Regions from separate parts of the Alteristakelama amylovorans genome, predicted to be linked through region 2. Evidence: predicted binding sites of a transcription regulator. Region 2 holds the regulator's gene; the other holds the start of a gene.
What was found. Region 2 encodes LexA, which represses DNA repair genes until DNA is damaged. Its sites were predicted from a motif close to GTTCCNCNCTTGTTCT; they were not measured.
Positions count from the first base shown of each region.

Region 1 (12,212 bases), 560 kb from region 2:
ACGTGAAGTTGCCGATTATCCTGGCCGCCCTGGCCCTCACCCTGCCGGTCGTCGCGCAGGCGGATGACCGCCCGAGCGGCTTTGACAAGCGCGCCGCCGACGGCATCCCGGCCCAGCTCGATGCCGCCCAGCGTACCGGCTACCGCACCGTTTTCGCCGCGATCCGCGCGCAGAAATGGACTGACGCCCAGATCGCGCTCGATTCAATGCGCCCCGGCCCGCTCCACGCGCTCGCCCGCGCCGAACTCTATCTGGCGAAGGGTTCGCCCCGCACCGAATTGCCACAGCTGATGGCTGTGCTCGCCGAAGCCCCCGAACTGCCACAGGGCGAACAGCTAGCCCGCCTCGCCAAGACGCGCGGCGCGACCGAACTCCCGCTCCTCCCCGCCGCACAGCGCCTGATCTGGCATGATGCCGCCCCGACCCGCGTGCGCGCCCGCTCGATTCGTTCCGACACTGCCGCCGCCGAAATCGCCACCGCAATGCAGCCGTTGATCAAGGTCGATGACGCCAGCACCGCCGAAACATTGGTCGAATCCCGCTCCGCCGACCTCACCAGCGAAGCGCTGACCGAATGGCGTCAGCGCGTCGCATGGATGTATTACACGCTTGGTCGCGACAGCGATGCCCGTCGTGTCGCCGCCCGCGCGCAGACCGGCACCGGCGATTTCGCCCCGCTTGCGGATTGGGTTCAGGGTCTCGCCGCATGGCGGCAAAAGGATTGCGCCGCCGCGCAAATCGCATTCGCCTCCGTCGCCCAGCGCGCGGTCGATACCGAGAAGCGCTCGGCCGGCCTTTACTGGGCCTCGCGCGCCGACATGGCATGCGGTCGCCCCGATCTGGTAGGTCAGCGGCTCAAGGTCGCTGCGCTGCACGGTGAGACCTTCTACGGCATGCTCGCGCGACAGGCGCTGGGCCTCAAGGACATTCCCACCCGCGCCGAACGCTTCGTCGCCGCCGATTGGCGCGCGCTCGAACGCCGCCCCAATGTCCGCGTTGCCGCCGCCTTGGCCGAAATCGACGAGGATACGCTTGCGGCCGACGTTATCCGGCAACAGGCGAAGATCGGCGACGCGCGCGAACACGCCTCGCTCACGCGTCTTGCAGGTCGCCTCGGCCTCCCCTCGACTCAGCTTTGGCTAACGCACAATTGTCCGGCGGGCACGATGCCGCTTAGCGAAGCCCGTTACCCGACGCCGGACTGGACGCCAGATGGCGGCTGGCGAGTCGATAAATCCTTGGTGTTCGCCCACACGCTTCAGGAATCGAAGTTCAATCCGACAATACAAAGCCCCGCTGGCGCATACGGCCTGATGCAGATCATGCCCGCCGCCGCCACCGATATTGGCCGCAAACAGGGCCGCACGATCGTACGCGGCGACCTCTCGCGCCCCTCCACCAACATGGAGGTAGGCCAGTCCTATATCGAGCAGCTGCGAGATCAGCCCTTTACCGGCGGTCTGCTGCCCAAGGTGATCGCGGCGTACAATGCCGGCCCCACCCCGGTCACCAACTGGAACGTCCAGATCCGCGACAATGGCGACCCGCTGCTCTACATCGAGAGCATCCCATACTGGGAGACGCGCGGTTACGTCATGACCGTGCTGCGCAACTACTGGATGTACGAAAAGAAAGACGGCCGTGACGGCACCAGTCGCGCCGCATTGACTCAGGGGCTGTGGCCGCGCGTGCCCGGCACCACTGGTGCGACCTCGGTCCGCTTGCAAGCATCGGCCTCCGGTCCGGCCAGTGTCATCCGTGCCAATTGATGAAAGCATCGCGTTCCGCCCGGTGCGGATCGCGGTGCTTACCGTATCCGATACGCGCACGCTGGCTGACGACCGCTCCGGCGATACGCTGGTCGATCGCCTGACGGCGGCAGGCCATATACTGGCCGATCGCGCCATCGTGACCGACGACCCGGACCAGATCGTCGGCAAGCTTCATGCGTGGGTCGACGATGACGAGATCGACTGCATCATCACCACTGGCGGCACTGGCGTTACCGGCCGCGACGTGACGCCGGAAGCGCTGGAGCGCGTCGCCGACAAGATGATCCCCGGCTTCGGCGAGCTGTTCCGCTGGCTCAGCTACGCCAAGATCGGCACCTCGACGATACAGTCGCGTGCCACCGCCTGTGTCACGCGCGGCACCTATATCTTCGCGCTCCCCGGATCGACCGGCGCGGTGAAGGACGGCTGGGACGACATTCTCGCCACGCAACTCGATATCCGGCACCGCCCGTGCAATTTCGTCGAGTTGATGCCCCGACTTCAGGAATAGCGACTCATCCGCACCATACCAGCGCCGCGCCTAATGCGACGTCCACCCCGATCCGGCTCCACAGCCACCAGCCGCCAGCCAGCACCGCCGCCAGTGCGATAAGGCCCAGCGCCTTCACGCTTCCGCCGTCCGCAAGCGCACCACCGGCCGCTCCGAAATCGGCAAATGCAGCGCCGCCGCCGCGAACGCCAGCACCACCGACGCCACCCACACGCTATCGTAACTGCCGGTCCGATCGAACATCAGCCCCGCGCTCCATGCGCCGAAGAAACTGCCGACCTGATGGCTCAGAAACACGATGCCATAAAGCGTGGACAAGTACCGGATGCCGAAAATCTGCCCGATCAGCCCGCTCGTCAACGGCACCGTCCCCAGCCACAGCAATCCCATCGTCGCGGCAAAGACCAGTGCGGTGACCGGCGTCAGCGGTAGCACCAGGAACACGATCATCGCCACCCCGCGTGCGGCATAGAGCCCCGACAACAACCGCGTCTTGCTCCACCGGTCCGCACCCATGCCCAACAGATACGACCCGAAGATATTGAACAGCCCGACCAGCGCCAGCGCCGTCGCGCCGATGCTTAGGCCCAGCCCCATGTCCGACAGATAGGCCGGGAAATGCGTCGCCAGAAACGCGATGTGAAATCCGCAGACGAAGAAGCCGGCGTTGAGCAGCCAGAATCCGCGATGCGCCGCGGCCTCGCCAAGCGCCTCGCGCATCGACTGCGCAGGTCCTGCGGCCACCGCGGCCTGCGGCTTGCCCGCTACGCCGACTGCCAGCACCAGCATCACCGCCACGATCCCGGCCAACGCGATCAGTGCCATCCGCCAGCCCAGTTCGGCGATGAACAGCTGCCCCACCGGCACCAGCAGAAATTGCCCCAGCGATCCGCCCGCCGTGACGATGCCGAACGCCATCCCGCGTTTTGCCTCCGGCACCACCCGCCCGACCGCGCCCAGCACGGTGACGAACGTCGTCGCCGACATCGACATGCCCACCAGCAGCCCGAACGACACATAGAGCCCGAAAGCGCCCGCCGCGAACGATGCGCCGATCAGCCCGGCGACATAGAGGACCGTCCCTGCTGCCACGATCCGCCCCGCGCCATATTTGTCACCCAGCGCGCCGACGAATGGCTGTGCGAACCCGAACAACAAATTCTGCATCGCCAGCGCCAGCCCGAACTCGCTCCGTCCTATGCCCAGATCGGTGCTCATATCGGGCAGGAACAGACCGAACGACTGCCGCACGCCCATCGCAATCGTGACGATCGCGGCGGCCGCGAAGATGACAATCGAAGCGCGCTTCACGGGCGTAATTCCTCCATACGGGCAAGCAGAGTGTGGAGCGTTTCCAAATCACCGCCCATGCGCGCATGAACGCTCGCCTGCGCTTTTTCCCACAGCGGCGTGGCTCGCTTGATCGCGGCCTTGCCCGTATCACTCAGCCGAACGATGCGCGCGCGGGCATCGGTGCCGCTTCCCGACACCACAAATCCCAGATCTTCGAGTGGACGCAGCAGCCGGTTGAGCGTGGAGCGATCATAACAGGCCGCCTCGCCAAGTCCCGTCAAAGACGTTGCGCCAATTCGATCAAGCGTCCGCAGAATGGCAAATTGGGTCGTGCTGAGACCCGCGGGTAAAAGCGCTTCGTCGTAAAGCGTCGCCGCCACTCGCGTCGCACGGCGAAGGCGTGAACAAGTGCAAGAGGCAGGTGTCATAAAGCGTGCATATACACGCTTATCGATAAGTCGCAACCCGTGCCTCATAGCGATTGTTCTTTATTTGTTCTATCGTTGCGCCTAGCCTGTGACATGGCCAAGACTCGCTCAGTTCGCGGCGCCACCAACAACACCGACAGCACGCGCTTCAATGTACCGCAGCGCGAAGCCGATGGCGATTGGCTGGACGAGCGCGAAACAATTGACGGCGACCTGCCTCCATTGCGCACCACCGTCACGGTCGAAAAACCCCGCACGATCCTGACCCGCAACCAGTCCCCGGACATCGCCTTCGACCGCTCGGTAAATCCTTATCGCGGGTGCGAGCATGGCTGCATCTACTGCTTTGCCCGGCCCAGCCACGCCTATCTCGACCTCTCCCCCGGCCTCGATTTCGAGACGCGCCTGTTCGCCAAGCGCGACGCCCCGGTCCTTCTGCGCCAAGCCCTCTCAAAACGCGGCTATAGCTGCCAGCCGATTGCGTTCGGTACCAACACCGACCCCTATCAACCGATCGAACGCGAATGGCGGATCACGCGCGGCTGTATCGAGGTGCTGGCCGCGTGCGACCACCCGATCACAATCACCACCAAGTCCGACCGCGTCACCCGCGACATCGATCTGCTTGGGCCCATGGCGGCGAAGGGCCTTGCCGCCGTGATGATCTCGGTCACCTCGCTCGACCCGAAAATCGCCATGACCGTCGAGCCCCGCGCGCCGCATCCCGAACGCCGCCTTGCCGCCGTCGCCAAATTGCGCGCGGCGGGCATCCCGACCTATGTCTCGCTCTCCCCCGTCATCCCCGCGATCACCGATCACGAGCTGGAACACATCATGCAACGCGCGGCGGAGGCAGGGGCTATGGGCGCATTCTTCCTGCCTGTCCGATTGCCTCACGAGGTTGCGCCGCTGTTCCGCGCCTGGCTCGACACCCACTTCCCCGATCGCGCGGCAAAGGTGATGGCGACGATCCAGTCGATCCGTGGCGGCCGGGACAATGATCCCAACTTCCACACGCGCTTTCGCGGACAGGGACCCTGGGCGGACCTGCTTCACACGCGCTTCAAGATCGCGGCGAAGCGTTACGGCCTCGACAGCGCCTATATTCCACTGCGCCGCGATCTGTTCCGCCCGCCTGCCGGGCCGCAGGGCGAGTTGTTTTAGAACCCGATCCGCCCACCCCCGCACGGCTTCGCCGCGACCTCGTCCCGCAGCCGCTCAACGATCCACGCGGCATCACCCCCGCTAAAGCGCAGCTGCCGCTTTACCACCGCGAAATCCCCCGGCGTCAGCCCGGCAATTTCCGCCAGCCCCGCCGGTGCCGTCATGCCAAAGAACCGCTCGAACGCCCGCACCGCCCGCGTCGGCGACAGCGCGCCAAGGTCGAGCTTGAACACGAACCGCCGCAACGCCGCCGGATCGAGTCGCCCGGCATGATTGGTCGCGGCCACGAACGGCAACGGATGCCGATCGAGCCAGGTCAGCAATTCGTTCACCTGCGTCACTTCCCAGCTCGCCTTCGCGGTGCTGCGATCGAACAGGATCGAATCCGCCTCGTCGAACAACAGCACGCCCTCGCGCCGCTCCGCCTCACGAAAGGCGTCGGCGATATTCTCCTCGGTCCCGCCCACCCATTTAGACAACAGGTCGGACGCGCGCTTGACGATCAGCGGCCGGTCGAGCGTGCGCGCCAGATGCCCCGCCAGCCCGGTTTTGCCAGTCCCCGGCGGTCCGGTCAGCAACAGCGAAACGTCCGCCGCCGCCCCCGACGCGGTGATCGCGGCGAACAGCGCCGGAATATCGCGGTCGGCCTCGAACAGGTCGAGATCGATTGGGTCTTCCTGCGCCCGCACTGGCTCTCCGCGACGCAGCGCCCCGACCAGCGACGCCGCCACCCGTGCGACATCCTCGCCGCCTTCGCCCAACCGTCCCGCGCGCGCCGCCACCCGCATGACACTCGCCGTCTCCGACGCGACACCCGCAAGCGAGCGCACCGATTCCGGGATCGCGACACCCTCTTCGCCCGCAATCCGGTCGATCATCGCCGCCGCCGCCCGCGCCGACGGCGGGTCGAGCCGCAATACGAAGCTCATTCGCCGCAGGATCGCCGGATCGATATTGCCGACCGCATTGGTGGTCCAGATCACCGGCACGGGGTTGGTTTCGATCATGCGGTTGACCCACAATTTCGACCCCTGCCGCCCTTTCATCCAGTCGCCGTCGGACGGTCCGGCATCGCCGATCATGTCTTCCATCTCGTCAAACAACAGCGCCGCCTGGCCACGCGTGGCCAGCATCCGTTGCGCCAGCCGCAGTGCGGTCACGCGATCCCAGCGGGTCGGTTCGTCGCCATCCTCATCCGCCTCGCCGACGCTGTAGAGCGCCGCAGCCGCATCGCCCGCCAGCGTCCGCGCAAGCTCGGTCTTGCCGGTTCCGGGCGGCCCGTGAATCAGGATATTGACCCCTTCCGCCCGCCCCGCGACAGCGCCGCGCAGCAATCGGACGAGGAATCCCAGATCGTCCTGCTGCCCGCCGAAATCGCCCAGCGCGATCCGCGCCTGCTGACGCGGACCGACCACGATCTCCAGCAATTCGTCGCCCGAACTGCCAGGGCGATCGAGCAACCGCTCCAGCGTCCAGCCGATCTCGATCTCGACACCGCCGCCGCGCCGGTCGTGCAGCCGGACCAGGCCCAGCCGCACCGGCTGGCACCGCCGAATCGCATGCGGATCGACGCCCGCAATCTCCGCCAGCATCGCCGCCAGATCGCGCTCCTGATCGAGCAACAGCCGCGACAGGCCGCGCGCGCGCGGACAACGCTCCATCGCGACCGCCGCTATCAGCACGCGCGCGTCCACTTTGCCCAGGCACAGTGCCTCGGCCAGCCGCGCCGTAACCTCAAGCGGGCGCGACTCCACATCTGCCCGCTCATCGACGACCGCCATCGCGGCGCGCAGCTCGCGCCAGTTCAGCCGCTCGGCACGCTTGCCCAGCAGCCATTTCGCATTTGGCCGCGCCCAACCGAGCACGGCCTTCGCCAATGGCGAGGTGCCGGGCGTGTCCCGGCCGATCCGCAGCAATATCGCGCGGACCACATCATGTTCGTCCAACATACCCATCCCTGCCCGCCGGACGGCACGCAGATGCATGCAGTGGTGCGGGACTTGTCCAATTTGTTCTGGGATTTTCGCGGAGGTGCCTTCACCCGCCGCAGCGCTTGGGCAGGCGCTTTACGGAAGGGTGCTGACGGTCCCGGGGTTCATCCCCAACAGGAAATAACGGTCCAGCAATTCACGTCTCCAATGGCTCCGGGCTTGGCCGCGAGCGGCTGGCCGATTAGCCGAATCGTTCCGCTTGCGCAAGACCGGCACATTGCGAACCCATCCAGCATCGGCGATGACAGAATAAAGCGGAACACTGCGACACGATCAACCTTCTGGTGGCGGCAGGTCGCGGTCTATGGTGTCCTGCTCGCGCTCGGCACGGCGCTGTTGCAATTGCTCGACTATCGCTGGCTGGCGCGGGCGCATTCGACCGAACTCTACCTGCTGATCGTCGCCGGAGCGTTTCTCGCGCTTGGATTGGTCATCGGCGCGCGGGTGCTGGGATCGTCTCCCCTCGCCCGGTCTGCGCGTAATCCCGCCGCTCAAGCCACGCTCGGCATCAGTGAGCGTGAGATGGCCGTGCTCCGCGAGATCGCCGCGGGCCACAGCAACAAGCAGATCGCCCGCAACCTCGGCATCTCGCCCAACACCGTCAAAACCCATATCGCCCGGCTGTTCGAGAAACTGGGCGCCAGCCGTCGCACCGACGCGCTCGCCCGTGCCCGCGAGCTTGGTCTGATCGGGTGATTTTCCAGAAATCACCTTTTTGGGCGATTGCCGACCTTCGATCCCACCGCTCTGTTCACCGCATCGATCAACAGGGGAAATCGCATGCTTAGAACCATTTTGACCTACGGCCTGATTGCAGGCGTCGTCGTCGGCACGCCGCTGTTCCTGATGGGCACGCTGATGGCCGACAACCCGCCGACGGGCGCGATCGGCATGGCGATTGGCTATCTGACGATGCTGATCGCGCTCAGCGCCGTGTTCGTCGGGGTGAAAAGGTGGCGGGATCACGAACTGGGCGGGGTAATCCGCTTCCTGCCCGCCTTCGGACTTGGCCTAGCCATCTCGGTCGTCGCGGGCTTGGTCTATGTGCTGGTGTGGGAGGGTGTTCTCGCGGTCAATAGTGGCAACTTCATCGCCGACATGAGCGCACGGATGATCGAGGAGCGCCGCGTCGCCGGGGCCAGCGCTGCCGACCTCGCCGCGCTTCAGGCGCAGATGGCGAGCATGCAGACGCTCTACGCCAACCCGTTCGCCCGCCTCGCCATTACTTTCAGCGAGATTTTTCCGGTTGGTCTGCTGGTCTCGCTGCTCTCCGCAGCGCTCCTTCGCAACCCGCGCTTTCTGCGGCTCCCGATCAACGCTGACGACACTTCATCAGAGGCTGAATCCGTGTCCCGAACGCCTCCACCCCCTCGATGAAGTCGTCGAACGTCAACAACACGCCGCCCGTGTTCGGCACCTCCGACATCTCGTCCAGCATCCGCGCAACGCTCTCATAGCTGCCGACCAGCGTCCCCATATTGATGTTCACCGCCCCCTCCGGCGCGGCGAGCTGGCGGACATTGGTGGTGGCATTATGCTTGTCCGCCGCGCCCTGATCTTTGAGCCACGCGATCGCGTCGATATCGACGCCATCATTATACGATTTCCACTTCGCCATCGCCGCTTCGTCGGTCTCGTCGGCGATAATCATGACCAGCACGAAAACCTTCACGTCGCGGCCCGTCTTGGCGGTCGCCTCGGCCAGCCGTTCGTTGTTGAAGGCGAACGCGGTCGGCGTATTCACGCCCTTGCCCAGGCAAAAGGCATAGTCGGCCCATTTTGCGGAGAAGGCGAGCCCCTCGTCCGACGATCCCGCACAGATGATCTTCATGTCGCCTCCGGGCTTCGGACGGACGAGGCAATCGTCCATCTCGTAATAATCGCCCTTGAAGTCGCTTCGCCCGGTTTCCCACAGTTCACGCAAGATGCCCGCATATTCGTCCAGCATCTTGTAACGATTCCGGAAATGCTCGTCGCCGGGCCACAATCCCATCTGGCTATATTCGGGCCGCTGCCATCCCGTGATGAGGTTCAGCCCGAAGCGGCCATGACTGATCGAATCGATCGTATTGCACATTCGCGCGGCAAAGGCGGGCGGAATGACCAGCGTGGGACAGGTGGCATAGATCTTGATCTTCTCGGTCACCGCGGCCAGCCCCGCCATCAGCGTGAAGCTTTCCAGCCCGTACTCCCAGAACTCGGTCTTGCCCCCGAAACCGCGCAGCTTGATCATCGACAACAGGAAATCGAGGCCGTGCTTTTCGGCACTCTGGGCGATCTGTTTATTGAGATCGAACGACGGCATGTACTGCGGCGCGTTCTCGCTGATGAGCCAGCCATTGTTGTTGATGGGGACAAAAACGCCGACTTCCATGGCCTTAGCTCCTCAGAAATTCGAGAATGATGCGGTTGAACAGCGCGGGATCGGTAACGTTACAGGCATGACCGCCCCGCGGCATATTTTCGAGCGAGCACGAACCCAGTTCGTGGTGCAACCGGCCACCCGCCGACGCCGGGACCAGCATGTCATCGGCGGCGACCAGCACCAGTACACGGTCCCCCAACTCGGAAAGTTTCCCCCGCGCGTCGAATCCGGCGAGTGCGGCAATCCGCTTCTCCATCGTTTCGCGGCCCGGAAACGCCGCGATCTGGTGAGGCAGTTCGGCATCGAGTTCGGCGCTGTTCGCGCTGATCCAGTCGGCGGGATAGAGAAAGATCGGCTGTGCGCGCAGAAAAGCCTCCACACCCGAATGCCGCAACAGGTTCAACCGCGCCTCGAAACAGCGCAGAAAATGCGGGTCCGCGCTCGCCCACCCATTGACCACCACGAGCTTGTCGAGCCGTTCCGGAGCCTTGATTCCCAGCGCCAGCCCCGCGACGCCACCTGCGGCATGTCCGACGATGCCGGCGCGATCCCAGCCCAGCGCATCCATCAGGCCAAGCATATCGTCTGCGAGGTCGTCGACGGTGACCGCATCCGGCAACGCCCGGTCGCTGCGCCCGGTCCCGCGATGATCGTACGCCAGCACGCAATGCCCAGCGGCCAGCGCTTCCAGATTGAGCTGCCAATAGCTCGCCGACCCACCCAGCCCCGACGACAGAATCAGGGGCGGCCCGTCCGACGGACCATGAAGCTCAAAATAGATTCCCGCCGCATGCGGCAAAACGCGATCTCCCCCCAGCGAGAGGCGAGCATAAGAGAGCGTACGTTGTTGTCCAGTTGCACCCGGTTATCATGGGGCATGAGCAATCAAGTGCATGCAGCGATCGAGGCTCTGCTCGACGCCATCGAAGCGGACAATAAAGACCGCATCGAATATGAACCCGCAGTCACGCGCGCGGCGACGCGTGACGTGCTAGGTGCGATCGCATGGCTCTATGGTGCGCGAAACGGATCGGCGGCGAGCATCTACGCCGCCGATTCGCTTCAGAACGCGACCAAGGCGATCACATGGTAGTCAGCCGATATGCGCGATCGATGCAATCTCGATCAGGCAATCGGCCTTGACCAGATCGGTCTTGATGCAAAACCGCGCAGGTTTCGCGCCGGGGAAATACTCGGCATAGACGATGTTGAACGCGGCATAATCGGCATAGTCCTTCAGGAAGATATGGTTCATCGCCACATCCTCCAGCGTCGCCCCGCCCGCCTCCAGCGTCGTCTTGATCACCTCCAGCACGTGCCGCGTCTGGGCCGCCGCGTCACCGACATGCAGCACCACCCCGCCTTCGCCCAGCGCGAGCACGCCGGACACGTAAACGGTGTTACCCGCCTTGGATCCTGCCGAATAGGGCGCGATCGGCGTCGGGAATTGCGGCGGGTTGATCGGCTCGAAGGGCATTATTTACTCCTGTGGACGCTGGCCGAAACTGCCGCAGAAATCGGCAGTCGTCGAAACCCAGCCAAAGAATTTCTCGATATTATAGACGCTCGCCGCCTGCATTTCTGGCGGCCCCAGATGGTGCGTCGCATCCTCCAGCATCACCCCGAAATATTCCAGGTGAAATCCGTCGCGCAGCGTGCTCTCGACACAGACATTGGTGGCGATGCCGACGAATATGATCGTCCGAATGCCGCGCGATCGCAGCACGCTGTCCAGTTGCGAGTTGAAGAAGGCGGAATAGCGCGTCTTGCCGATGACGATGTCCTGCGGCTGCGGTTTCAGCGCATCGACCAGATCATAATCCCACCCGCCGCGCGCGAGCAACTTACCCGCCAGATCCGGCCGCTTGCGCATCGTCTTCAGCGCGTTGGACTTGTGCCAGTTCGGCGACCCCGGCCCGCCTGCCTCGACATAATCGGCGTCCCAGCCATTTTGCAGATACACGACCTGCACGCCCGCGCCGCGCGCCGTATCCAGCACCTGCGCGATCTTGCCGATCACCCCCGCCGCGCCCGAAATGTCGAACCCCGCCTGATCCACATAACCGCCGGACGAGGCATAGGCATTCTGCATATCGATGACGACGACGGCCGTTTCGGCAGGATCGATCCGCAACGCCTCGGGCCGCGCGCTCAGCGTCACCCCCGGTCCATTCGTCGCCGCACCGATATTCAGGGGTTCGCGTTGCTCCATGCCCGCGAAGGTGAACCATTCACCGCATCCAGCGCAAGTGCCGCAAGCCTCTGTTTACCAGTCGGGCTTATATCAGCGCTTTGGGGGCGACCGGCTCAAAGGACGCTCATGGACATCACGACCCACTTCGATAACGATCATCGCAGCAGCCGCAGCCGCCATATCTGGGGCTTTGGCGCGCTGATCGCCGCAGTGCTTCTGCTCGCGGCGATGACCGCGAACGCGATCTGGACCGCCAACGCCCGCAAATCGGCACAGCGATGGCAAATGCACACGCTGGAAGTACTGCTGACCGCCGAACAGGTGCGTTCGGCGACCAACAAGGCGTTGCGCGGCGAGCGCGGCTATCTGTTGACCAATGACGAACGGTTCCTGGAGCCGTTGCGGCAGGGCCGCGTCGAGGCGCCCCGCGCCGCCGCGAAATTGCGCGCACTGACCGCCGACAACCCACTTCAGCAGCGCGACGTTGCCCGGCT
Region 1 is NZ_JAXOJT010000001.1:1,182,697-1,194,908, forward strand. It holds gene U1702_RS05820 (uracil-DNA glycosylase family protein) at 1-6, shown strand, start outside; gene U1702_RS05825 (lytic transglycosylase domain-containing protein) at 3-1,769, shown strand; gene moaB (molybdenum cofactor biosynthesis protein B) at 1,759-2,283, shown strand; gene U1702_RS05835 (MFS transporter) at 2,398-3,594, opposite strand; gene U1702_RS05840 (MarR family winged helix-turn-helix transcriptional regulator) at 3,591-3,956, opposite strand; gene U1702_RS05845 (PA0069 family radical SAM protein) at 4,098-5,168, shown strand; gene U1702_RS05850 (AAA family ATPase) at 5,165-7,117, opposite strand; gene U1702_RS05855 (helix-turn-helix transcriptional regulator) at 7,319-7,855, shown strand; gene U1702_RS05860 (DUF4199 domain-containing protein) at 7,940-8,536, shown strand; gene rutA (pyrimidine utilization protein A) at 8,472-9,533, opposite strand; gene rutD (pyrimidine utilization protein D) at 9,538-10,323, opposite strand; gene U1702_RS05875 (hypothetical protein) at 10,402-10,617, shown strand; gene rutC (pyrimidine utilization protein C) at 10,618-11,001, opposite strand; gene rutB (pyrimidine utilization protein B) at 11,005-11,736, opposite strand; gene U1702_RS05890 (GGDEF domain-containing protein) at 11,845-12,212, shown strand, end outside.
Region 1: the regulator LexA is predicted to act here: its motif matches at 4,060-4,075, upstream of U1702_RS05845 (PA0069 family radical SAM protein).

Region 2 (12,212 bases):
CCGATCGGGCCGCGACGGCACGCTGACGCCCGACGAGTGGCGAGCACGGATCGGCGATTACAACTGGATCGTCCTCGCCGCCCCCTCCACCGCCGAAACCGCCACCCTTTTCGGCGCGGACGAAATCGCGGCGATGAAATCCGGTGCATGGCTCATCAACGTCGCGCGCGGTGACATGGTGGATCAGGCCGCGCTGATGGAAGCGCTGACCAAACGACGCATCGGCGGCGCGTTCCTCGACGTCACCGACCCCGAACCGATGCCCGCCGATCATCCGTTATGGACCACCCCCAACTGCATCGTCACCATGCACCTCTCCGGCCGTTCACAGACGAAGATGTTCATGCGCGCCGCCGCCCTGTTCCTCGACAATGCCCGCGCGTTCGTCGCCGGAAACCCCATGACCAACATCGTCGATCTCGACGCGGGCTACTGACGCCGCTAGTCCCCATCCATGATCCTCGTCATCGACAATTACGACAGCTTCACCTGGAACCTCGTCCATTATCTGATGGACCTGGGCGCGGAGGTGAAGGTCGTGCGCAACGACGCCCTCACCGCGCGTGAAGCGATCGAAAGCAATGCACAGGCGTTCCTGCTATCGCCCGGCCCGTGCACCCCGAACGAGGCGGGGATCAGCCTCGACCTCGTCGCTGCCTGTGCCGATGTCGGCAAGCCGCTGCTCGGCGTGTGCCTCGGCCACCAGTCGATCGGCCAGCATTTCGGGGGCCAGGTCGTTCGCGGCGGCCTGATGCACGGCAAGACCAGCCCGATCAGCCATGACGGCACTGGCCTGTTCACGGACCTGCCCAGCCCGTTCACCGCCACCCGCTATCACTCGCTGATCGTCACCGACATTCCTGACGAACTCGTGGTCAACGCCACTGCCGACGATGGCAGCGTCATGGCCTTCCGCCACGTCACGCTGCCGATCCATAGCGTCCAGTTCCATCCCGAAAGCATCGCCACCGAACATGGCCACGCGATGCTGGCGAACTTCCTGAATCTCGCCGGAATCGGAGCAAAAACGCTCGCCTGACACCACGGACGATAGAGGCCATTAACCCCTCTGCTTTAGCACTTTCCTCGATATGCAGGGTCGATACTGCCGAGCCGGCTTCACAGAGGATTTTATGGGCGCATCGGTTATCCGCGACGATCTTCCCCACCGCACACCGCGTCAGCAGGTGTTGCTGGGTGCGGAGATTTGCGGATTTGGCGGCGGCACCCCGACCAGGCATCGCATCAAGGATTTGTCGATGACCGGCGCACGCATCGACCGCGCGGGGATGCTGAAATCCGGCTCGACCGTCCTGGTCTCGGTCGGCACGCTCCAGGCGGTCGGCGCGACCGTGGTGTGGGTCAAGGATGACGTCGCCGGGCTGCGCTTCGTCGAAGCGATCGACCCAGATGCCGCTCGCTCGAAAACGATCCTGCCCTCAGCCAGTCAGCCGGACCTGGCCATGAAACCGGTCGTCATCGAACAGCCACGCGCGAGCGCCGGGTGGATCAGGGATATGCGGAACCGTCATTTGTAACACAGGTCTGCTTGGGAGCGACCACAGCAGGATTTGCTCGACTCGCCGCCGCCGCGCCGGAATAGAGGCGCGGTGACCCGCTTCAGCCGCCTGCCCGACCCCGCCACGCCGCTCGCCCGCGAAGCCGCGGCACAGGCGTTCGCCGACATTCTCGACGGCACCGCGCCGGAGGCGGAGATCGAGGCATTTCTCATCGCCCTGTCCGATCGCGGCGAAACCAGCATCGAAATCGCCGAAGCGGCACGAGCGATGCGCGCGCGGCTGATCCCCGTAAATGCCCCCGCCAATGCCATCGACGTGTGCGGCACTGGCGGTGACGGCCACCACACGCTCAACGTTTCCACCGCCGTCGCCATCGTCGTCGCAGCCAGTGGCGTGCCGGTCGCCAAGCACGGCAACCGCGCGGCATCTTCCAAATCGGGCGCGGCGGACACGCTCGAAGCGCTCGGCCTCGACCTCGACCGCGCGACCGCCAACGCCGAGGCCCACCTGGACGACCTTGGCATCGCCTTCCTCTTCGCGGCGAAATATCACCCGGCGCTGGGCCGCATCGCGCCGATCCGCAAACGCATCGGACGGCGCACGATTTTCAACCTGATGGGTCCGCTCGCCAATCCGGCGCGCGTCAGCCGCCAGCTGATCGGTATCGCCCGGCCCGACTACGCCCCCATCTATGCCGAGGCGTTGGAGCAGCTTGGCGTGACCGGCGCGGCGGTGGTCGCGGGCGAAGAGGGACTCGACGAACTCTCGCCCGAGGGGGCCAGCCTCATCGTCAGCATCGGCGATGTCAGCCTGCCGCCCCGCATCACGCCGGACGACGCGGGGCTGCAACGCCACCCGCTCACCGCGCTTCGCGGCGGCGATGCACAGGAGAACGCCGCCGCGCTGCGCCGCCTGCTCATGGGCGAACGCGGCGCCTATCGTGACGCCGTCCTGCTCAACGCCGCCGCCGCCCTCGTCGTCGCTGGCGAGGCGATCGACCTGCGTGAGGGCGCGGAGGAGGCCGCCGAGACGATCGACAAGGGGCTTGCCAACGCCCTGCTCGACTGCTGGATCGCGGCGGCATGAACACGCTCGACAAGATCCTCGGCGTAAAGCGCGACGAGGTGGCGGCCCGCAAGGCCGCAACCCCGCTCTCCGCGCTGTCCGAACGCGCGTTCGCGCAAACACCGCCGCGTGGTTTCCGCGCCGCGCTCGATGCCAAAGCCGCGACCGGCTACGGCCTGATCGCGGAGATCAAGAAGGCCAGCCCGTCCAAGGGCCTGATCCGCGCCGATTTCGACCCCGCCGCACATGCCCGCGCCTACGCGGCGGGTGGTGCCGCCTGCCTCTCCGTCCTCACCGATGCCGAGTTCTTTCAGGGGCATGAGGATTATCTCATCGCTGCCCGCGCCACCTGCAACCTGCCCGTCCTGCGCAAGGATTTCATGGTCGATCCATGGCAGGTGATCGAGGCGCGCAGCATTGGGGCCGACGCGATCCTCATCATCGTCGCCGCGCTCGACGACACCCAGATGGCGGAGATCGAGGACGCCGCCATCGGCCTCGGCATGGACGTACTCGTCGAGGTCCATGACGCAGACGAGCTCGACCGCGCCCTCGCGCTCAAATCCCGCCTGATCGGAGTCAACAACCGCAACCTCAAGGACTTCAGCGTCTCGTTCGACCGCACCTATGAACTGGTCGGCAGCGCGCCCGCCGGTTGCACCTTCGTCGCCGAATCCGGCCTCACCACCCGCGCCGATCTCGACGCGATGGCCAAACACGGCGTCCGTTGTTTCCTGATCGGCGAGGCGCTGATGCGGCAGCAGGATGTCGAGGCCGCAACGTGGGCGATGATCGGGTGACCGACCTCACCCATCTCGACGAAACCGGGGCCGCGCGCATGGTCGATGTCGGCGCCAAGGCGGAGACGCAGCGTCAGGCCATCGCCACCGGCCGCATCGCCATGTCGCCGGAAGCCGCCAGCGCGATCCGCGACGGGCTGGTCAAGAAAGGCGACGTTCTCGCCGTCGCGCGCGTCGCCGGCATCATGGCGGCGAAGAAGACCGCCGACCTCATCCCGCTGTGCCACCCGCTCGCGCTGACCAAAATCACGCTCGACCTGACTCCCGACACAACCGGCGTCACCGCCACCGCCACCGTCGCGCTGACCGGGCGCACCGGCGTTGAGATGGAGGCGCTCACCGCCGTCTCGGTTGCGCTGCTCACAGTCTACGACATGGCGAAAGCGCTCGACAAAGCCATGACGATCACCGGCATCCGCCTGCTGGAAAAGACCGGCGGCAAGTCCGGCGCCTGGACCGCCTGAACGATGCACCGCGCGACACCCCTCACCGGCCTCGCGCTTGCCCTGTTCCATGCAACGCCCGCCGCCGCCACCTGGACCATCGTCGCCGTCGATCCAAAGACCGGCGAGGTGGGCAGTGCAGGTGCCTCGTGCACGCCGTTCGTGGCGGGGGTCGTTCGCCTCGTGCCCGCTCGCGGCGCGATCGTCGCCCAGGCCGCGAGCAACATGCAGGCCAAGGCGGATGGCGCCGCGATGATCGCCGACGGCAAGGACGCCGCCACGGTCGTCGCCGCGATCAGCGACCGTCGCTACGACACCAGCGCGCCGGAACAGCAATATGGCGTCGTAACCCTTGCGGCGAACGGCCGGCCCTCCGCCGCCGCCTTTACCGGTGGCGAGACCGCCGAGGTGCGCGGCCACCTGACCGCCCGCGGTGTCGCCGTTCAGGGCAACATGCTCGTCAGCCGGGCCGTCCTGACCGCGACCCTCGCCGCCTGGCGCGCCGCCGAACGACGTGGTTTGCGGATGGCCGAACGCCTCCTTCTCGCACTCGAGGCGGGCTCGCGCGCAGGCGGTGATGCACGGTGTGGCGTCAAGACCGCGCAATCCGCCTATCTGGGCGTGGCGAAGCCCGACGATGCGCCGGATCGCCTCAGCCTGCGCATCGTGGTGTCGACAGCGCGCGAGGATTCCACGAACCCCGTCAGCGAAGTGCGCCGTCGCTTCGACAAGGGTGGTTAATCCTGCCTCCACCGCAAAAGCTTAACGATTGTTGACACCTGCAACCCCATTGTTCCCCAACATCTGGGGGCAAAATGACCAATCCGGCACGTTCGGCGATCTTTTCGCTTTCAACCGATCTCGACTCCCCCTCCCCCCCGGGCGCGGCTGACGAAGCCGCGCCCGCGCTGCTTCGGTTGGCCGATGGCGACCAGGATTGCTTCGTCCATCGCATCACCTCCACCACCGCGACGCTCACCGTCACCGGCCCCGTCGACCACAATGCGCGAGCGACGATCGAGCTCCCCTTCGGCCTCAGCGCAGAGGGCGCAATCACCGGTCACGATCCCGCCGCGCTTGCATTTCGCTTCGACACGCCGGTCGATGTCGTCGGCGCACTCGCCCGTTGTCTCGCCGCGCAGACCGCCGATCAGCGCCAGATGCCGCGTATCGAATTGCGTCAGCGGCTGTGCGTCCGCCATTCGGGCCAAGTCGACTTCGCCTGGACCCGCAACCTTTCCCCTGCCGGCATCGGGGTCGAAACCCGCGCCGCGCTCACCCCCGGCGAGCTGGTCGAGATCACGCTCGACGGGCTGCGCCCGATCCAGGGCGAAGTCCGCTGGATCGAACGCGGTCAGGCCGGCATCGCCTTTGGCGAGGAAATGGGCTGGCAGTTGCTCATGCCATGGCTGCGCAAGATCGCCACCGGCCGCCCGACGCCCGCCGCCGAATCCACCCCCTCGACGCTCGGCGCGGTCAAGAATGCGTTGCGCCTCGACATCGCCACCCATGTCCGTTCGGGCGTCAGCTGGTGGAATGCCCAGCTCAACACGCTCAGCAGCGGTCTGGTCGAGTTCGAGAGCGCGACCGAATTCACGCCGCTGTCGTCGCTGTGGCTCTCGCTCCCGGAAATCGGCGGCTGGCCGATCCGCGTGCTCGAATGCCATGGCGCCCGGCACGTCGCCGAATTCCGCGTGCCGCTGCGCCCGCACGAAATGGCCCTGCTGGCGGAGACGACGCGGGGGCGGTGAGACGCCAGAACCAGTAGCGTCGGCCCTTTCGCTTCGGCATGATGCACCCGCATACCCGGGGGCCGCCATGTCATTGAATGAGTTTATCCTTGCTTTCATCGGCGTCATCATCGGGCTTGGCGTAGCCGATCTGCTGACCAGCTTTCACAAGCTGCTGCGCGCAGGATCGCGCGTGAAATGGGATTGGCTGACGCTCTTCTACGCGGTGCTGATGCTCTATTCGATGATCGTTTTCTGGTGGTGGCAATTCGGCTATCCCGGTGCGGGTCGGACGCTGACCACCGCGGACTTTCTGCCGAAATTTGTGTTCCTCGCGATCAGTTTCCTGATGGTCGCCGCTGCGTTGCCCGACGATCTGCCGGAGGAAGGCGTGATCGACATGCGCGCCTTCTACCTCGCGTCGCTGCGCCATCGCTGGGGTTTGACCGCCGCCAGCCTCATAATGTCGAGCGGCACAAGCGCCTATTATATCGTGGGGGCGGCTCGCTGGGACCGATTGCCGGGGCAGGCATTGGTGCTGGGCAGCGTCATCCTGGCGTTGCTCGCAACCCGGATTCGCTCGATCTGGTTTCAGGTGCTGGCAATCGGGTGGATTTTTGGCGTGACAAGTTGGTTCAACATGTTCCGTCCGATCGGCCCCTGATACGATGCCCCCCCTCCTCTCCGTCGCCGAAGCCCAGCGCCGCCTCCTTGCGCTCGCCCGACCCGTGGCGACCGAACGTGTCGCCCTGCGCAATGCCGCCAGCCGCTGGGCCGCCACGCCCGTCACCGCGCTGCGCACCCAACCCGAACTGCCGCTCTCCGCGATGGACGGCTATGCGATCCGCTTCGCCGATATGCCCGGCCCGTGGCAGGTGATCGGCGAGAGCGCCGCCGGTCGTCCCTTCGCCGCGTCCATCGCCGCGCATCAGGCAGTCCGTATCTTCACCGGAGCCGCGCTCCCGCCCGATGCCGACACGGTGCTGGTGCAGGAAGAAGCGCTGCGCGATGCCAATCTGCTGATCCTGAACGGCGAAGGTCCGGACCATGCCGGTCGCAACGTCCGCCCGGCGGGTCTCGACTTCACGCAAACCGAAACCCTGATCGAACCCGGCGATCGCCTCACCCCCGCGCGCATCGCACTCGCCGCCATTGCCGGACACGCAAGACTACCCGTCCGCCGCCGCGTCCGCATCGCCATTGCCGCCACCGGCGACGAACTCCGCCCGCATGGCGAGCCGCTCGCCCCCGGCCAACTCCATGAGAGCAACGGCGTCATGCTTGCCGCGCTGCTTGCCGACCTGCCGGTCGAGATTATCGACCTCGGCATCCTGCCCGACCGCCACGAAGCGCTTGCCTCCGCCTTTGCCGCCGTCACCGCCGACATCCTGGTCACCACCGGTGGCGCATCGGTCGGCGATCATGATCTGGTCCGTCCCGCACTCGAAGCCGCCCGGACCCAAATCGACTTCTGGCGCATCGCGCTGCGCCCCGGCAAGCCGATGATGGCCGGACGCATGCGCGATACCGTGGTCCTGGGCCTGCCCGGCAACCCCGTTTCGGCGTTTGTCACCGCATTTGTGTTCGTACGCCCGCTGGTCGCACACCTCTCGGGTGCAGCGGACCCGCTGCCCCGAACCACCCGCGCGATTCTCGGTGAGCCGCTTCCGGCCAACGGCCCGCGCGCCGATTATCTGCGCGCCGCCCACCGCGACGGTTGCGTCGTCGCGGCGGCGATCCAGGAAAGCTCGATGCTCCGTACCTTGGCCCGCGCCGACTGCCTGATCGTCCGCGCGCCCCACGCCCCGGCGGCGGTTTCAGGCGACTCGGTGGAAATCCTGCATCTCGCTTGACACAAGCGAAGAACAAGGCGTAAACGTTCCGCGTCTGTTCTGGAACAAGGGAACGTCCGATGCTTACCCGCAAGCAGCATGAGCTGATCTGCTTCATCGCCGATCGTCTGAACGACAGCGGCGTGTCCCCCTCGTTCGAGGAGATGAAGGAGGCGCTCGACCTCAAGTCGAAGTCCGGCGTCCACCGCCTGATCTCGGCATTGGAGGAACGCGGCTTCCTCCGCCGCTTGCCCAACCGCGCCCGCGCGCTCGAAGTGCTGAAGATGCCCGAGCGTGCCGATGCGAAGAAGGCGGCACCGACATTGGTGGCAAAGGACAATGTCGTGGCGCTGACCCGTCCGGCTGCGCGGCCCGCCAACGACGTGATCGAAATCCCGCTCCACGGCCGCATCGCCGCCGGTGTGCCGATCGAGGCGATGGAGGGATCGACCATGCTCCCGGTCCCCGCCGCGTTGCTCGGATCGGGCGAACATTATGCGCTCGAAGTCGCCGGTGACTCGATGGTCGAGGCCGGGATTTTCGACGGCGATTATGCCCTCATCCGCCGTCAGGAAACAGCCCGCGACGGTGAGATCGTCGTGGCGCTGATCGAGGATAGCGAAGCGACGCTCAAATATTTCCGCAACGAAGGCAGCATGGTGAGGCTCGACCCCGCCAACCGCGCCTACGACCCCCAGCGCTATCGCCCCGATCAGGTGCGTGTGCAGGGCAAGCTCGCCGGATTGCTGCGCCGCTATTGATCTTCTTAGCCCCTCCCCTTCAGGGGAGGGGTTGGGGTGGGGCCTGTCAGCACAGGCCCACGTCAGCGAAGTGTCTAGGAGACCCAAATGACCATCGCCGGTGGCTGTCACTGCGGCGCGATCCGCTACCAACTTACCGGTGAACCGCTCCACGGCGGTCAGGCGCTGTGCCATTGTTCCGATTGCCGCCGCGCATCGGGCGCGCCGATGGTCGGCTGGGCGATGTATCCCGAGGATGCGCTGACCGTCACCCAGGGCAGCCCGCGCGAATATGCCTCGTCCGACCATGGCCGCCGCTGGTTCTGCGAAACCTGCGGCACCGGCCTCATCTACCGCAACGACCAGAATCTCCCGGGCCTTGTCGACATCCAGGCCGCGACCCTCGACGACCCCGACACAGTGGCCGCGGTCGCCCATATCCAGACCGCCGAACGTGTCGGCTGGATGAAGAACGCGCACGATCTGCCCGAGTTTTCGCGCTTTCCGGGAATGGAATGACCGCCGCCACAAGTGCGGAAGTCATATCATTCTATAACGTGACGACATCACTGATTTTCTCGTCACCCCGAGCTTGACCCGGGGTCCCGCTTTTTCGACCGGTCGCCATTAGCGGGACCCCGGGTCAAGCCCGGGGTGACGGTCGTTAGTTCAAGCTGAAGTCATCATGCTTCAGCTGCGGAGCGCGGCCTGCGTCGTCTCTACTGTGGACGATCCCAGCAGGGCGGGTTCGCGCAGCCATAGATGCCGTCCTCCCCGCCAACGCGCGGTGTCTTGCGCTGGGCATCCTCCCGCGCCTTTGCGTCGCGCCGGTCCTGCTCCTCGCGGGCACGCGCGTTTCCGCCGGATCCGCCGCCGCCATCGTCGCCGCCCCCGGCGCTGGGCGCATAGCCGTCTCTACCCGACACGCCTGAACTCGAACTCGAACTCGACGACGCGACCGCCGCGACAACGACAAGCCCGACCAGCGCCGCGATCGCCGCACCCTGACCCGGTGTGCGCAGCCCCCGGCACCCGATCAGCGTGTCCTGAAACTCGATGCAGGAGAATTTTCCGTCGGCCACCCGCACCCGCACATGCCCGCGCGCGCCGCCGACATAGGAAAAATCGGCATTGAGCTGATAGATCGAGGTGCTGAGCGTCGTGACCCGCGCGTTGCGAATGCTTCCGCGTGCATATTCATTGATCGCCCAGCCGCGCGAATCCGCTGCCACCAGTTGATCGAGATACTGGTTGATCCGGCCCCAATCGGGCGCCGCCGGGCGGGCGACGGTCCGCGCCGCCACAGTCGGAACCGGCGCAGCGGGAACGGTCCGCGTCGGTGCCGCCGCCCATCGCTGTTGCCATACGGGCCGAACCGCAAGCCGCGCGGTCTGGTTCATCCGCCGATATCCCGCGCTCGCGTCCAGATAGACGATGTTCACCGGCGCGCCCGAATAATATTGCGACACCTCTGTATCGAAATCGCGGAACGTGTCGGATCGCGTGAAATAGCGGTCCTCCACCGCGATGACGATATCGCCGCGTTGAAGCCCGGTGAACGGACTATTCCGCGCATCCCTCACCTTGAACCCTGCGACCCCGTCGCCGTAGCGATAGACGGCGGTCTCGAAATCGGCACCGATCGAGCCGATGTCGTCATCATCGGCAGTCGTCACCTGTGGCGACGCCAGCACCGGCAATGAAACCACCGGCATGGCCAGTAACGACGCCGCTGCAAGCAGATGCGAAATCCCGCGCATTTCCATACCCCCAAGAATCACGCCGCGATCGCCCCATTTCGACTTCACAAAGATTCCGCTCCATTGGAAATATAGCAACGATTTATTTGCGCGGCGCAGAACGGCAACCGCGTCTCACCGCTCTCGCTTCGTCACCGGCTTCGGCGGCATCACCCTCTCCGGCGTCAGCCACGGATGCGCCGCCCCCGCCCGCCGCACCGTCCGGACCTCCGGCGTCGCCGATAACGTGATCGCCACCCCGCCGGTTTCCTGCAAAAACAGCCGGTCCAGCTTCAGCCATTTCGGCACGCACCCCGGTGGCAATCGCCGGTCCGCCACCACGATATCGGCGGAGCGACACACGTCCATCATCTCGCGCCACGGCACCAGATATCCGCTGCGGGTCGCCGCGATCCGCCAGCGCCGCCCGTCGCGCTCGACCTCGATCACGCACAGATCCGGGCTGCATTTCACGCCGTCCTGCTCCGACAAGGGCGGCAGTTCGGCGTCCACGCCGCCATTCTCGCTCATCATCGAACGCACATAGTCACCCGCCCGATCCCGCAGCAGCGCCACATTGCCGCCCCCCGTGCGCAGCGCCAGATGCCGCCCGTCCCCCGTCACCAGCAAGTCCGGCATCGGCGTCGTCAGCGCCCACACCGCTCCAACCAGCATCGGCGCAAACCCCAGCAGCCGCACTCGGGTCTTCCACAAGGCAAACCAGATCCCGCCCGCCACCATCAGCGCATAGGCACCCCCGGGCATCCCCGGCAGCATCGCCAGCGCCCCTGGCGCGTTCGCGGCGGTATGGGCGATCCACAGCAACAGCTTCAGCCCTTGCTCCGCCGCCCACCAGAATGGCGCACCCAGCCCCACCGCATCGAACGCCAGTCCCGCCGCCTCGAACGGCATCACGACAAACGTCGTCAGCGGAATCGCCACGATGTTCGCCAGCGCCCCGTACAGCCCCGATTTGTGGAAATGATACAATGCGATCGGCGTCAGCGCGATCTCGACGACCAAGCCGGTCAGCAGCAGCGACGCCACCCCACGCCCAAACCGCCGCCCGAACCTCTCCTCACGCCGCTCAAACCAACCGCGTACCGTGCGGCTCTCGTACAAGGCAACGATCGCCGTCACCGCTGCGAAACTCATCTGAAAACTCGGCCCCATCAGCGCCTCGGGCCATAGCAGCAATACCACCAGCGCGCCGAACGCAACCAGCCTGAGCGTGATCGCCTCGCGCCCCAGCATCATCGCCGCCAGCACCAGCAATGCGGCGATGCACGACCGCACCGTCGGCACCTCTGCCCCCGTCAGCAGCGTATAGCCAACCGCCGTTACTCCCGCCACGCCCGCCGCGATCACCGGCAACGGCCAGCGCAACGCCAGCGTCGGGCTGAGCGCCAGCAGCCGCAGCACCAGCAACATCGTCGCCCCGACCACCGCCGTCACATGCAACCCGCTGACCGAAAGCAGATGCGCGAGCCCCGACCGCCGCAATGCCTCCGCATCTTCCTCGGATATCGCCCCGCGATCCCCCGTCACCAGTGACGCCGCAATGCCGCCAGCACTCCCTTCGACCCGCGACTGGACATGCGCCGTCAACCGCTCGCGCAGCCCGCTTTTCGCCTGACCCGGCGACACGATCTCGACGGGCGCAAACCCTCGCCCCGTTGCCCCCAGTCCATCGAACCACGCCACCCGCTCGAAATCATACGCGCCCGGCACAGCGGGTGGCGCGGGCGGCATCAGCCGCGCCCGCAACTTCACCAATGCCCCACGTGTCAAACCCTCGGGCACATCCCTCATCGCCAGATTGACCCGCACCAATCGCGGCAATCCCGCCCCTGCATCGGGCGCAATCCGCACGCGCATCAGTTCGCGCGCGGGCAACGGCTCGACCCGTTCGACCTTGCCGTGAAATTCCACGATCGCCGCTCGTTCCAGCACCGGTGCCGCAATCCGCTCCGCCCGCCACCACACCAAAGCACAGCCGATCGCCACCAGACCCGCCGCCAGTGTCACCACCCGCGCTGCGCGTCTGCCATCGCTTACCGCAATCCCGGCGACCGCCAGCGCCAGCCCGCCCAGCACCACCGCACCCCAGCGGCTGGCATCGGGCAGCGCGAACCATAGGCCGATGCCCACGCCGAGCATCACCGGTACCCACAGCACCAGCTGCCCGCGTTCTGCTTCCAGCCAGCGCTCAAGCCGCTCGCCGACGCGCCAGCGCCCCGCGATTTGAAGCAGGCTGAACCCCGTGCTACGGGCGCTCGCGGCGGTACTGGCCATCACGCATCAGCTTGGGAGTAAGCGCGGTTGAGCGCAACATCTGAACCC
Region 2 is NZ_JAXOJT010000001.1:1,740,466-1,752,677, forward strand. It holds gene U1702_RS08675 (D-2-hydroxyacid dehydrogenase) at 1-436, shown strand, start outside; gene U1702_RS08680 (anthranilate synthase component II) at 455-1,039, shown strand; gene U1702_RS08685 (PilZ domain-containing protein) at 1,134-1,538, shown strand; gene trpD (anthranilate phosphoribosyltransferase) at 1,611-2,606, shown strand; gene trpC (indole-3-glycerol phosphate synthase TrpC) at 2,603-3,385, shown strand; gene moaC (cyclic pyranopterin monophosphate synthase MoaC) at 3,382-3,849, shown strand; gene U1702_RS08705 (DUF1028 domain-containing protein) at 3,853-4,569, shown strand; gene U1702_RS08710 (PilZ domain-containing protein) at 4,644-5,579, shown strand; gene U1702_RS08715 (hypothetical protein) at 5,647-6,222, shown strand; gene U1702_RS08720 (molybdopterin molybdotransferase MoeA) at 6,227-7,411, shown strand; gene lexA (transcriptional repressor LexA) at 7,471-8,151, shown strand; gene U1702_RS08730 (GFA family protein) at 8,239-8,649, shown strand; gene U1702_RS08735 (hypothetical protein) at 8,850-9,890, opposite strand; gene U1702_RS08740 (ComEC/Rec2 family competence protein) at 10,005-12,164, opposite strand; gene gltX (glutamate--tRNA ligase) at 12,192-12,212, shown strand, end outside.